4 regions of the Brevibacillus sp. M2.1A genome follow, and region 1 is predicted to be linked to each of the others. Evidence: riboswitches for the same ligand, from Rfam matches in the RefSeq annotation. Region 1 holds a riboswitch; each other region holds the start of a gene.
What was found. Region 1 has a riboswitch for S-adenosylmethionine ahead of HP567_RS00775 (BMP family lipoprotein). Riboswitches for the same ligand answer to the same signal wherever they lie in the genome.
Positions count from the first base shown of each region.

Region 1 (3,114 bases):
GCCGGACAAGCCTCCCTGCAAAAAGCGCACGACGCAAGGCAGGAAGCGGAAGAGAAGGAGCGCCGTTTGGGAGAAATGCTTTTGAACATCCAGCAAATGACCGAGCAGCTGGATCGTACCAGCGATCATGTGCATGAGCATGCGGAAGGTACAAAGCGCAATACAGATGAAATGATGGTAGCCTTCAAGGAAGTCGCCGTCGGTATGGAATCGCAGGCGAATTCTACGGTGAAGATCGAAGAAGAGGTTCAATCTATCGATCAGGAAATCGAGGCGGTCACAACACAGACCAACGCAATGAAAACAGAATCGCAACAAAATAACCGTCGCCTGACAGAAAGTGTTCAGATGATGAACGAGCTGTCCTCGCAGATGGAGCAAATTGTACAGGCAGTCAATGTGGCAGCCTCAACGATTCACCAGCTCAATCGGCAGGCGAATCGCGTAGAGGAAATTGTCGGCGCTATTAATCAGATCGCGACACAAACGAATCTCTTGGCACTGAATGCAGCGATTGAATCGGCGCGTGCAGGCGAGCATGGTCGGGGATTTGCTGTTGTAGCGGATGAGGTACGCAAGCTGGCAGAACAAAGCGCGACAGCTACGCAGGAAATTACCGACATTCTCAAGTCACTCCACCAGGAAAGTGAGAATGCGGTGCAGCATATGAGCAATGGGGAAGTGTCTGTTGCAAAAGGCCAAGAGCTGGCCGTAAAAACAGTGGCCTCCATCGAAGCAGTGCGTGCCGGGATGATGGCTTTCCTGGAAGCTGCTGATCAAGTAAGCTCCAGCATGGACCGGGTAAAAGTGCGTTCCGGCGAAGTTGCCATCGAGATGTCGACCATTACAGCGGTAACCGAGGAATCGGTAGCCAACCTAGAAGAGCTGTTTGCGACAGCAGAAAACCAGCATCAAAAAGTGCGTGAGATTACGGAAGAGCTGGGCGAGTTGAATACGTTGTCGCATCGCCTCCAGCAAACCTTTCACGTAAATTAGAGGCTGTGCTTCTCGCCAAGTTAAACGGTGCTGAAAAGACGACTTTTTAAACTTCGATTTACTTTTAGAAGTGTTTGGAATTGAGAAAAAAGAATTGCATTTTCGAACCGTTCTGCTAGAATGAATTCCATTGTAACTAAATATATTCACCTACCTTATCAAGAGCGGCGGAGGGACTGGCCCGATGATGCCCGGCAACCACTGATCATGTCTATGCATGAACAGAAAGGTGCCAATTCCTGCAAAACCTGTACCATGGTTTTGACAGATGAGGAAGAGAACGGCTACGTACGCAAACTCTTCCTCCGGGAAGAGTTTTTTTGTGTATTTGTAAATGGGGAGGAGGAATAAACGAACGATAAATTAATTTTATAAGATAATATTCGTAAATAGTATTGAAAAAATAGGTAAAAAGCCGTACATTACCTAATAGGATAAAGAAAAACGTAAAGTTCGGATAGGGAGAGATACATCATGAAGAAGTTATTGCTGGCATTAACGACATTCGCAGTATTGGCAACAGGGTGCTCGACTGGAACCAGCGCACCTGCAGATCAGCCAGGAGGACAAGCAGCAGGACAAGAGGGCGCGGCCAAAAAGCGAATTGCCTTGATTTTGCCCGAGAAAATCGGTGTGAATCCGTTCTTCCAACAAATGGATGAAGGGGCGAAGAAAGCCGCACAAGAGCTGGGCGCAGAAGTGAAAACGATCGAATCTACGGACCATGGAGCGATTGAAGAAAATCTGCGTGTAGCTGTTGCAGAAAATTATGATTTGATCATCACTTCTTCCTTTACATCAGAGGATGCATTGAAAAAAGTAGCTACCGAAAATCCTGACCGTAATTTTGCGATTATTGATACCGTAGTAGATTTGCCAAACGTACGCAGTGTTACTTTCCGCGAGCAGGAAGCGGCTTACCTGGTGGGAGCAGCAGCAGGCTTGGCAACGAAAACGAACAAAGTAGGTATGGTTGTCGCTCTTGATATTCCGCAGTTGAAAAAATGGACAGTTGGCTTCGGAGAGGGCTTGAAAGCGACGAATCCAAAAGCAGAGCTGATGGTCAACTATGTAGGAAGCTTCACTGACCCGGCAAAAGCGAAGGAATTGGCTTTGCTCCAAGCTTCCAAAGGCGCTGACTTCATTAACGGTGCAGCAGCAGTAGGCGATCTCGGCGTTTTCGAAGCAGCGAAGGAAAAAGGCTTCTTCACAGCAGGTCAGGACGTTGACCGTACCACGATTGACCCAGAGCATATTGTTCTGTCCCAATTGAAAGGGACTGACGCGGCAGCTTATGAAACCGTGAAGACCTTTGTAGAAGGAACGTTCAAACCAGGTGTTGTGGCGTACGGCTTGAAGGAAAAAGGTGTTGGCGTAACCTATGTCACGCACGAAAGTAAAACGCCGCTGAACGCTTTTATTGGACAAGAAGTCGTGGATAAAGTGAAAGCGATCAGCGATGAGATCGTAGCGGGAACTCGCCAAGTACCAGATAAATTCTAAACACGCACGTCAAAATGCTTGTGCACAGTGATGGATGTGACCGACTACGGCTGTGTAGTCGGTCTTCCATTTTCATAAAAGGACGTACAGAAATGAGGGAGTGGGAATGACCGATCGCTTGGAAATGAGGGCCATGACCAAGAAGTACGGAGATTTTACCGCCAACGACAAGGTGTCGTTCTCACTGGCAGCAGGAGAAGTCCACGCGATTGTCGGGGAAAACGGGGCGGGCAAAACGACACTGATGCGGATGCTGTACGGGATGGAGCAGCCGACGTCGGGAGAGATCGTGTTAAACGGCAAGCCAGTTGTTTTTCGCGGACCAGAGGACGCGATTCGAAATGGAATCGGGATGGTTCACCAGCACTTTATGCTCTTCGGAGAATTCAGTGTGGCTGAAAATATCGTGATCGGATATGAGCCGAGGCAAGCGGGTTTTTTCAAAAGAAAGGATGCGGAGGACAAGGTGCGGGCGCTGAGTGAGCAGTATCGCATTCCGATTCAACCGCAGACCAAGGTAGCGAATTGCTCGATTGGGGAACAGCAACGGGTCGAAATTCTGAAGGTCCTGTATCAGGGAGCGGATATTATCGTGTTGGACGAGCCGACCGCTGT
Region 1 covers NZ_JABSUY020000001.1:171,444-174,557, reverse strand. The annotation lists gene HP567_RS00780 (methyl-accepting chemotaxis protein) at 1-996, shown strand, start outside; SAM riboswitch class I at 1,149-1,271, shown strand; gene HP567_RS00775 (BMP family lipoprotein) at 1,471-2,499, shown strand; gene HP567_RS00770 (ABC transporter ATP-binding protein) at 2,606-3,114, shown strand, end outside.

Region 2 (3,114 bases), 4.7 Mb from region 1:
AAACAGGCGGAAAAAGCGGCGATTTCCATCGGGGAGAGAAGTAAGCCATGAGGCAAAAATGGGAATCCTATCCGAGCAGCATTCGTTTATTGGCGATTGCTGCCGTCATTTTTTCTACCGGAATGGCGTGTATTTGGCCGCTAGTCACGATCTATATTCACAATCATCTCGGAAAGCCGCTGACTGTAGCCGGCTTCTTGTTGCTTTTAAATCAAGGCGCATTTTTGATCGGAAGTATTGTTGGCGGGATGATGTTTGACCGCTGGGGCAAAATGCGCACTATTATTGTAGGTTCCATCGGTGTTATCCTGATTTCGATCGGATTAGGTGTAACGCAAGATTTTACGATTTATGTTGTCTTGCTTCTGTTGAATGGACTGTTTTACGGGACACTTTCTCCTGTGATGAATGCATTGGCCGTCGTTTTATGGCCGGACGGAGGACGTAAAGGAATCAATCTGATTTATGTCTCCCTCAATGTGGGGGTAGCTGCCGGGTCTGCGTTGGGCGGCTTCTTGGCAAGTGTATCGTTTGCCTGGACGTTTTTCGGTAATGCCATCTCTCAAGTGATCGTCCTCGCGATGTTCATGCTCATTTTGCCGCGTCAGCTAAAAATGGTGGAACAACAACGCGAAAACGCGACGACTGGACAAAGCATGCCTGAGCAAGTAGCTGGTGATGTGCTGCGACAACCACAACAAGAGACAAAAGTGGTATGGGGCGCATTGCTGCTATTATGCGGAGGGCTGTTAATTAGCTGGATTGTCTATGTCCAATGGACGACGGTGCTGTCGACCTATATGCAAACCCTGGGCATTTCCCTCCGTCAATACAGTCTGTTGTGGACGCTGAACGGCGGTTTGATCCTGTTTGGTCAGCCATTGATTGCGTGGGTCATTCGACGCTTTGCTCGTACGCTAAAAGCACAAATGCTCTTGGGCGCTTATATTTTTGCCTTGTCGATGTTGATTTTGTCTCAGTCAACGGTTTATGCAGGCTTTGTGGCAGGCATGTTCATCATGACGCTGGGCGAAATGCTCGTGTGGCCAGCGGTGCCGGCAGTAGCTGCACAATTTACGCCTGAGGGACGAGAAGGCTTTATCCAAGGGCTGATTGCAGGGACTGGATCGGCTGGGCGGATGCTCGGTCCACTGCTTGGCGCATTCATTTTCCAATCCATTCACGCGCAGGGACTATTGTTCGTGATGGCAGGCTTGTGTTTGTTGTCTGTCGCCTTCTTTGCCTTCCACAGCTCTTTTCAGAAAAGAAGGCATCAAATGCCGGTACAGAACCAAGCATCTTGACACGGTTTACGTGCTCAAGTAGTATGATATAGACGAAAAAACAGTATATTCCGTGTGTTTGACTTATTCAGAGAGGTGGAGGGACTGGCCCTATGAAGCCCGGCAGCGGATCTGTTCCATGTGATGGACAGATGCTGTGCCAATTCCAGCAGGATTTTTTCCTGACAGATAAGGACGTGACCAAGCTGATCTCCCCCTTTTTCTGTCTGGAAAAAGGGGGTTTTACTGTATTGGGCCCAAGAAAGGAATGGAACAAAGATGCGCATTCAACCCTCCGATATGATTGATCGACTCCCTACCCAGTTTTTTGCGACCCTGGTGGCAAAAGTAAACAAGGTCATTGCGCAAGGCCATGACGTCATTAACCTGGGGCAGGGCAATCCCGATTTGCCGACACCGCCGCACATTATTGAAGAATTACAGATGCAAGCGGCACAACCACTCCATCACAAATATCCGCCTTTTCAGGGACGCGTGGAACTGAAGCAGGCAGTGGCTCATTGGTATAAGCAAGAATTTGATGTGGACCTCGATCCAGAGGAAGAAGTAGCGATTTTGTTCGGTAGCAAAACCGGACTCGTAGAGATTTGCCAAGTCCTCATGAACGCAGGCGATGTTGCACTAGTTCCAGACCCAGGCTATCCGGATTATTGGTCGGGGGTTGCGGTCGTAGGCGGACGGATGGCCATGATGCCGTTGAAGGCGGAAAATGATTTCTTGCCCGACTACAGCCAGCTCTCCCAAGCTGATTTGGATCGAGCGAAACTGATGTTTCTCAACTATCCGAACAATCCGACAGCAGTCAACGCACCAATTGAGTTTTATGAAGAAACTATTCGTTTTGCCCGAAAACATGAAATCGTCGTCTGCCACGACTTCGCTTACGGGGCGATTAGCTATGACGGGAAAAAGCCGGTCAGCTTCATGCAGGTTCCGGGTGCAAAAGAAGTAGGCGTAGAATTTTATACCTTGTCCAAAACGTACAATATGGCAGGTTGGCGTGTGGGTGCCATGGTAGGAAATCGCGAGCTGGTTCGTCTGATTAACCTCATTCAGGACCATTACTTCGTCAGCCTGTTCGGAGCGGTACAGATGGCAGCAGCCAAAGCGATGACGGATTCGCAGCAGTGCGTCCGCGATCTCGTCGCTGTCTACGAAAGCCGCCGTAATGCCTTGTATTCCAATCTGCATCGGATTGGCTGGCAGGCGCCACCATCTCAAGGTTCGTTTTTTGCTTGGCTTCCTGTTCCAAGCGGCTTCACATCCGTGGAGTTCTCTGACCTGCTTTTGGAAAAAGCGCATGTCGTCGTAGCGCCGGGAAATGGCTTTGGCCCCACAGGTGAGGGCTATGTGCGAGCGGCTTTGTTATCCAACGAAGAGCGTCTTGCGGAAGCGGTCCAGCGGATTGAGCGGCTGGGGTTATTTACGAAAACAAAATAAAAGCGAGACAATTTGGCCACACTACCGTATAAATGGAGTGTGGCTTTTTCCTTTTAGAATAAAAATCATTCTCATTATTGACAGATAATGATTTTCATTATACGATGTCATTGTTGTTAATGATAATTAGTCTCAGCGAGAGCGGGAGGGTACCATGCGCTATCAGATTAACGGTTACACGGATATGTATACGGTGATCGCCAACGAGAGAAAAATCGGCGGAGCCATTGAAGCAGGCCAGATTCGCTTGCGGACGGGAGAAGTTTACGCCAATGCTGTTCTCACTCGTTTGGAAATGTCAGGTGCGCATTTTTGCTCGATCGGATTTGTTACAGAAGAAGGCAAAAGACTGATTGTCCATGTGAATGAT
Region 2 covers NZ_JABSUY020000001.1:4,909,122-4,912,235, reverse strand. The annotation lists gene moaC (cyclic pyranopterin monophosphate synthase MoaC) at 1-44, shown strand, start outside; gene HP567_RS23505 (MFS transporter) at 48-1,304, shown strand; SAM riboswitch class I at 1,365-1,479, shown strand; gene HP567_RS23500 (pyridoxal phosphate-dependent aminotransferase) at 1,563-2,744, shown strand; gene HP567_RS23495 (hypothetical protein) at 2,899-3,114, shown strand, end outside.
Region 2: another riboswitch for S-adenosylmethionine. It lies ahead of HP567_RS23500 (pyridoxal phosphate-dependent aminotransferase); the one in region 1 lies ahead of HP567_RS00775 (BMP family lipoprotein).

Region 3 (3,114 bases), on a different contig from region 1:
GTCAAACGTAATCAAAACAGCATTCTCAGTCGGTAAGGTACCCGTCTCCATAAATCGCAGGAACTCCTCCAACGAAATCGGATTCAGGTCGTTATCATGCAAAAATTTCATGTGTCGGGCAAATTGATCAGGAGCTATGACATACCGCTGATTCGATTGATCCGTGACATGATGGTACGTCAAAACCACAACCTGATTGTTATACCACTTTTTCGTTTGAACCGCTGCTTCTTCAATTGGTGTGACGTTTGGCTCAGCATTTTTTGTCTCACTTATGCTTATAGACGTATCCACTTGGGGAAAAGGTTGCACTTCTTGTTTATTCTTTTTTTCCAGAAAAGATTCGCCTAACAACCCAATAGCCACTGCAAAAAACAAAAAAGTAAGAAACACGATCAGGAAGAGCCTTCTGTTCGGCAAAAAAACCCCTCCTCTACTTCCTCACTAGGAGATTCGACACAGTCCTACAAATTCCTGTGCAACAATTGACCCAATAATTGGATGACTTTGCACCTAACATGAAAAAGAGCCCAGTAGCAATACCAGGCTCTTTTTATGTCATTCAGCAATATTACAGTTGAGCAGCCTCTTGCTTCAGAACTTCTGCTTTGTCTGTTTGCTCCCAAGGAACATTCAGGTCATTGCGTCCGAAGTGGCCATATGCAGCTGTTTGTTTGTAGATAGGACGACGCAGGTCGAGTTGCTTGATGATACCAGCAGGACGCAGGTCGAAGTGTTTGCGAACCAATTTCACCAGAGCTTCTTCGGAAATAGTACCTGTACCGAAAGTATCTACTGCGATGGAAACTGGCTGTGCTACACCAATTGCGTAAGCAACTTGTACTTCGCATTTGTCTGCGAGGCCAGCAGCCACAATGTTTTTCGCTACATAACGAGCTGCGTAAGCACCGGAACGGTCAACTTTTGTTGGATCTTTACCGGAGAACGCACCGCCGCCATGACGAGCATAACCGCCGTAAGTATCTACGATGATTTTGCGGCCAGTCAAGCCAGCATCCCCTTGTGGTCCGCCAATTACGAAACGGCCAGTTGGGTTGATGAAGTATTTGGTTTCAGCGTCCAACAGTTCAGCTGGAACAACTGGTTTGATTACGTGTTCAACCAGATCTTGCTTGATTTGCTCCAAAGTTGTTTCAGGAGCATGTTGGGTAGAGATAACGATTGTATCGATGCGAACTGGTTTGTCGCCATCGTACTCAACGGTTACTTGTGTTTTTCCGTCAGGACGGAGGTAAGCAAGTGTTCCGTTTTTACGCACTTCAGTCAGACGACGAGCCAATTGGTGGGACATGCTGATAGGAAGTGGCATCAGCTCAGGTGTTTCATTGCAAGCAAAACCAAACATCAAACCTTGGTCACCAGCACCAATAGCTTCGATCTCAGCGTCAGTCATTTTGCCTTCGCGCGCTTCTAATGCTTGGTCTACACCAAGTGCAATGTCAGCAGACTGCTCGCCAATTGCGGTAATAACACCGCAAGTGTCAGCGTCAAAACCAAATTTCGCACGGTCATAGCCGATTTCACGAATGGTTTCACGAACGAGCTTTTGGATATCCACATAAGTGTTTGTAGTGATTTCACCTGCTACGAGAACCAAACCAGTAGTTACGGAAGTTTCGCAAGCTACGCGAGCGTTAGGATCTTTGGACAGGATCGCATCCAAGATGGAGTCGGAAATTTGGTCACAAATTTTATCCGGATGTCCTTCAGTTACAGATTCGGATGTAAACAGACGACGACCTTTTTGCAAAGCCATGAGAAAATACCTCCTTTGACCTCATACAAATAGTGTGGTAGCCGAGTCAGGATTTTATCTACGTAAACGCAAATAAAAAACCTTTTCCATTTTTTAGGAGGAAAAGGTTTGAGCGTTTTTTGCTTCCTTCATCCTCTTATCGGCCAGAACAGATGTCCGTTCTGCTGGTTAGCACCGCTCTAGATCGGTTGCCGGGCTTCATAGGGCCAGTCCCTCCGCCTGCTCTGGATAAGAGTATCCATTACGGATAATAGAATAATTGTTTTTTTCAGAGATGTCAATAGGAAAAATTTTACTTATAGTTGATAGGCCTTGGAAAGTACCACTACTACCTCGGCACGAGTTGCCCTTCCATTCGGTTTAAAGGAAGAACCGTACCCATTAACCCAATTTCTTGATGTCAAAGCCTCAATAGCAGGAGAAGCCCAGTGACTCGTTGGCACATCCTGATAATTGGAAGTACCACGGTTATACATCAACACATTACGTGCTCGCGCGATCATTACCGCCATCTCTGCACGCGATATCGGCTGATCCGGCTTCATTTCATTCTTCGGATACCCTTTCAAAATTCCCAATTGGTAGGCTACACCCAGGTTGTGATACGCCCAGTGCCGCTTTGGCATATCCCGGAAGGTCGTTTTTCCTGTATAGGTAGTCGCTACCTTGGAACCGGTCGCACGCATCGATTTAAGCAGCATGGTCGCAAACTCTGCACGGGTCACTGCCTGATTCGGCTTGAACGACGCATCATTAAATCCATTTACAATATCGCGTGAGCTGAGTCTGACGATCTCTGAGCGCGCCCAGTGGTCCGAAATATCGCGATAGCCGGCTATCAATTTTTGCTGCGTCACCGTGAGTCGGTACGATTCATATTTGAACGAAGTACCGCTATTAAGGCGCACATAATATTTTCCTGGCTGCAGACGCAAACCGATAATATCGTTTCCTCGGTTAGACAGCTCCGCTACCTCATTCGTCGAAGCAATCGCATAGTTCATGTTTCGATCGCTGTAGAGCGCGAAACGAAAGCCGCTATCGACAGGAATGTATGGCGCTCGGAACGTCACATACGATTCACTATTCACAGTAAATTGGAACCAGTCGGAATCAGTAGCTGTCGGTATCGTCCCTGACATCACTGTCCCCCCGCTTAGCGGAGACGCTTTTTGGTAGGTGTCATTCGGCTCATTAAAATCTTTTTTTACTGGCGTGTATCCCAGATCCAGCTGATATTCGCCATTCACCGCATTGCGATTGTACTCACTCACACGGATGTAATACTTGCCTGGTGACACTTCTTTTTGAACGCGCTCTGTCGGATTGTCCTTTGT
Region 3 covers NZ_JABSUY020000002.1:83,339-86,452, forward strand. The annotation lists gene HP567_RS29645 (polysaccharide deacetylase family protein) at 1-420, opposite strand, end outside; gene metK (methionine adenosyltransferase) at 572-1,777, opposite strand; SAM riboswitch class I at 1,911-2,012, opposite strand; gene HP567_RS29655 (S8 family peptidase) at 2,074-3,114, opposite strand, start outside.
Region 3: another riboswitch for S-adenosylmethionine. It lies ahead of metK (methionine adenosyltransferase); the one in region 1 lies ahead of HP567_RS00775 (BMP family lipoprotein).

Region 4 (3,114 bases), 130 kb from region 1:
TCTCCCCTTAAGATAGATCAAAAGAGAAAATCCGAACGATTGCGTCAGGTATTCAGTTCTGATTCAGCTAAAATAACATTCGTGATCGCCCACTGCGTAGGCGCATCATAGTCCCTCAGCACGGCTTCCAACGGCAACCCCATCTCTTCTTCCAGTCGTTCTCTCAGTTTCTTCTTATAAAGAAGGGACATGCGAAAATCGACTTCGAGCTTGAGGGCCGGCGCTTCTCCTTCCAACGCTTGTGAGCGCGGAGAGCGACGATGCTTGGCTTGGAACGTAATCATCTGGTTTTCAATCGTGACTCGGAGCAAAGTCGTTCCAAATCCGAACAACTCTTTTGCTATCTCATTATAGATGGCAGACAGCTTTTTTCTGGTTTCATTGGAGTCCACGAGAGTCATGTCATCACCTGCGATAGCTGGCATAGAGTTCATTCGCTCTCATTATACAAATGATTTTTCGATTCTTCAATAGAATATTCGTATTTAGATCAATTTCATATAATTGCGTGAATTGCTCTGCCGCGATTTACCGGACAGGGGACTATGCGATACCTTCTGCCCCTCCCCCCTTTCAGGGTGGGCAGTTCTCTCGTGGTCTGTCAGAAAATTAAATTTCAGATTTTTCTATCCCCACTTGGAGGCGAGTACAACGCCAAAAAACATCTCGATTCACCATAAACAGTGAACCGAGATGTTTTTTCGTTTTTGGTATTTTGTTATGTGTTACAGCTCATTCTGGTGTTGTGCTATTTTTACTGCAACTTTACCTTCCATGTTCTCATCTGACGAAAGCGAAACTGTATGCGAACCAGTTCCCCATGGCGAGCTACTTATTTCAATTTTTTGATTACCATAAGGTGGTACTCTAAAGAACATTTTCTGACTACCGGATGAATCAGTAACGGACACTTTGATCTCGTAGGTTCCACTATTATATACCCACACTTTAACCCAACCATAGCCCTCTGGAATATTAAAATTTTTGGAATCCGTTTTGGCATTCTTAATTGGCACGTCATCAATCGGTCTTTCAGATCCCATAGGTTCCAATAACTTCAAATAAGATTTTGCGGAATTATCCTGATATTTAACCTGATTAACCTTAACGTTACTCTCCGGATATTTTTCTTTTACAACTGCATCATGTGATGATGCCATAGCACTAGATCCAATAGATAGACTGCTAAGTAAAAGAGCTGCTGCAATTGTACCTTTAACAGATCTTTTCATAATAATCCTCCATTACTAGTAATTTGGAATTATCTTCCTATTAAGTATGTTACATGGTAATAAATGGAAAATCAAGAATTTATATGGAAAATATTTGAAAAACAATAGACTCTCATCCCGCCCGATTGGTGGTTGTACAGGAGTAATGCGAAAGGAAGGTAGAATCACCACATTTTTCGCAAATATCGCATTCATTTGAAAAAAACTTTGACATCCATGTTGGTGCAAGATATAATCCAACTATTCGAATAAGGATTAGCGATTTTATCTTTCGTTAAAATTTCATAGCACATTCTCTTATGAAGAGAGGTTGAGGGACTGGCCCTATGACACCTCGGCAACCTATCGCAAACGATATGGTGCCAAATCCAGCGGAATTTATTCCGACAGATAAGAGAGGTATTGTTGCAGTGTGTTTACATACTCGCAGTTTTCGCCTCTTCTGTCGGAAGAGGCTTTTTTCGTTTCCATCTTACATCCAGAGAAAAGGGGTATTTTCATGAAAAAGACTGGTCTACTGCTCACTACACTGCTGCTCGCTGCATCGCTCGTAACGGCTTGCGGTGGTAAACAAGAAGCTGCGCCTGCTAACGGTGGCACTGCTGCTGAACAAACCTCACTCAAGGTCGGCGTCACTGGCGGCCCGCACGAAGAGATTCTCAACAAAGTAAAAGAAGTCGCCAAAGGCAAAGGACTCGACGTCGAAGTCGTCGTTTTCAACGATTACGTACAGCCGAACCAAGCTCTCGATAAAGGAAATCTCGATGTAAACAGCTTCCAAACCATTCCGTTCTTGGCGAAGTTCAATCAGGATCACAAAACAAAGATCGTCGAGGTCGGAAAAACCGTGACGTATCCAATGGGTCTTTACTCCACCAAGCATAAAAAAGTCGAGGATATCCCGGCAGGCGGTGTTGTCGGCATTCAAAACGACCCGACCAACCGAGCACGCGCCTTGCTGCTCTATCAGGCAGCTGGCTTGATTAAGCTCAAGGATGGCGTGGGTGACAACGCAACACCATTGGACATCGTGGAAAATCCGAAAAATTTGCAATTCAAAGAGCTGGAGGCTGCTTTCCTGGCACGCTCGCTGAGCAACGTAGAGGTTGCTTCGATTAATACGAATTTCGCAATGGAAGCTGGCTACTCTCCGAAAAAAGACGCGATCTTCGCTGAGAAGGCTGACTCTCCGTACGTGAACATCTTGGCAGTCAACGAAACCAACAAAGACAACCCTGCCGTCAAAAAGCTGGTGGACATCTACCGCTCGGAAGAAGTGAAAAAATTCATCGACGAGCGTTTTGAAGGAGCTGTACTGCCGTCCTGGTAAGATCGACGCCAGGAACATCAAGAACCCACAAGGAGAACTCGTTATGATACAGCTAACCGATATTCATAAGTCGTATCAAGTAGGAAACAAGCAGGTAAAAGCATTGAAGGGCGTATCCCTGCAGGTGGAAAAAGGGCAAATCTACGGGGTGATCGGCTTTAGCGGAGCGGGGAAAAGCACCCTGCTCCGTACCATCAACCTGTTGGAGAAGCCAACTAGCGGTTCTGTGATCGTCAATGGCCAGAACATGCTGACCCTCAAGGAAAAAGAGCTGCGGCAAGCTCGCAAAAAGATCGGGATTATTTTTCAACACTTCAACCTGCTCTCTTCCTATAATGTCTTTGACAATGTGGCGGAAATCTTGCGGATGAATCGCGTCCCCAAAGATGTCATTAAGCGCAAGGTAGAAGACCTTCTCGGCTTGGTTGGCTTGTCTGATAAAGCAAACGCTTATCCTTCTCAGCTATCCGGTGGACAAAAGCAACGGGTGGGCATCGCTCGTGCGCTTGCGACTGATCCGGAAATCCTGCTCTGCGACGAAGCGACTTCCGC
Region 4 covers NZ_JABSUY020000001.1:296,495-299,608, forward strand. The annotation lists gene HP567_RS01330 (Na-translocating system protein MpsC family protein) at 45-401, opposite strand; gene HP567_RS01335 (hypothetical protein) at 726-1,232, opposite strand; SAM riboswitch class I at 1,527-1,629, shown strand; gene HP567_RS01340 (MetQ/NlpA family ABC transporter substrate-binding protein) at 1,732-2,562, shown strand; gene HP567_RS01345 (methionine ABC transporter ATP-binding protein) at 2,606-3,114, shown strand, end outside.
Region 4: another riboswitch for S-adenosylmethionine. It lies ahead of HP567_RS01340 (MetQ/NlpA family ABC transporter substrate-binding protein); the one in region 1 lies ahead of HP567_RS00775 (BMP family lipoprotein).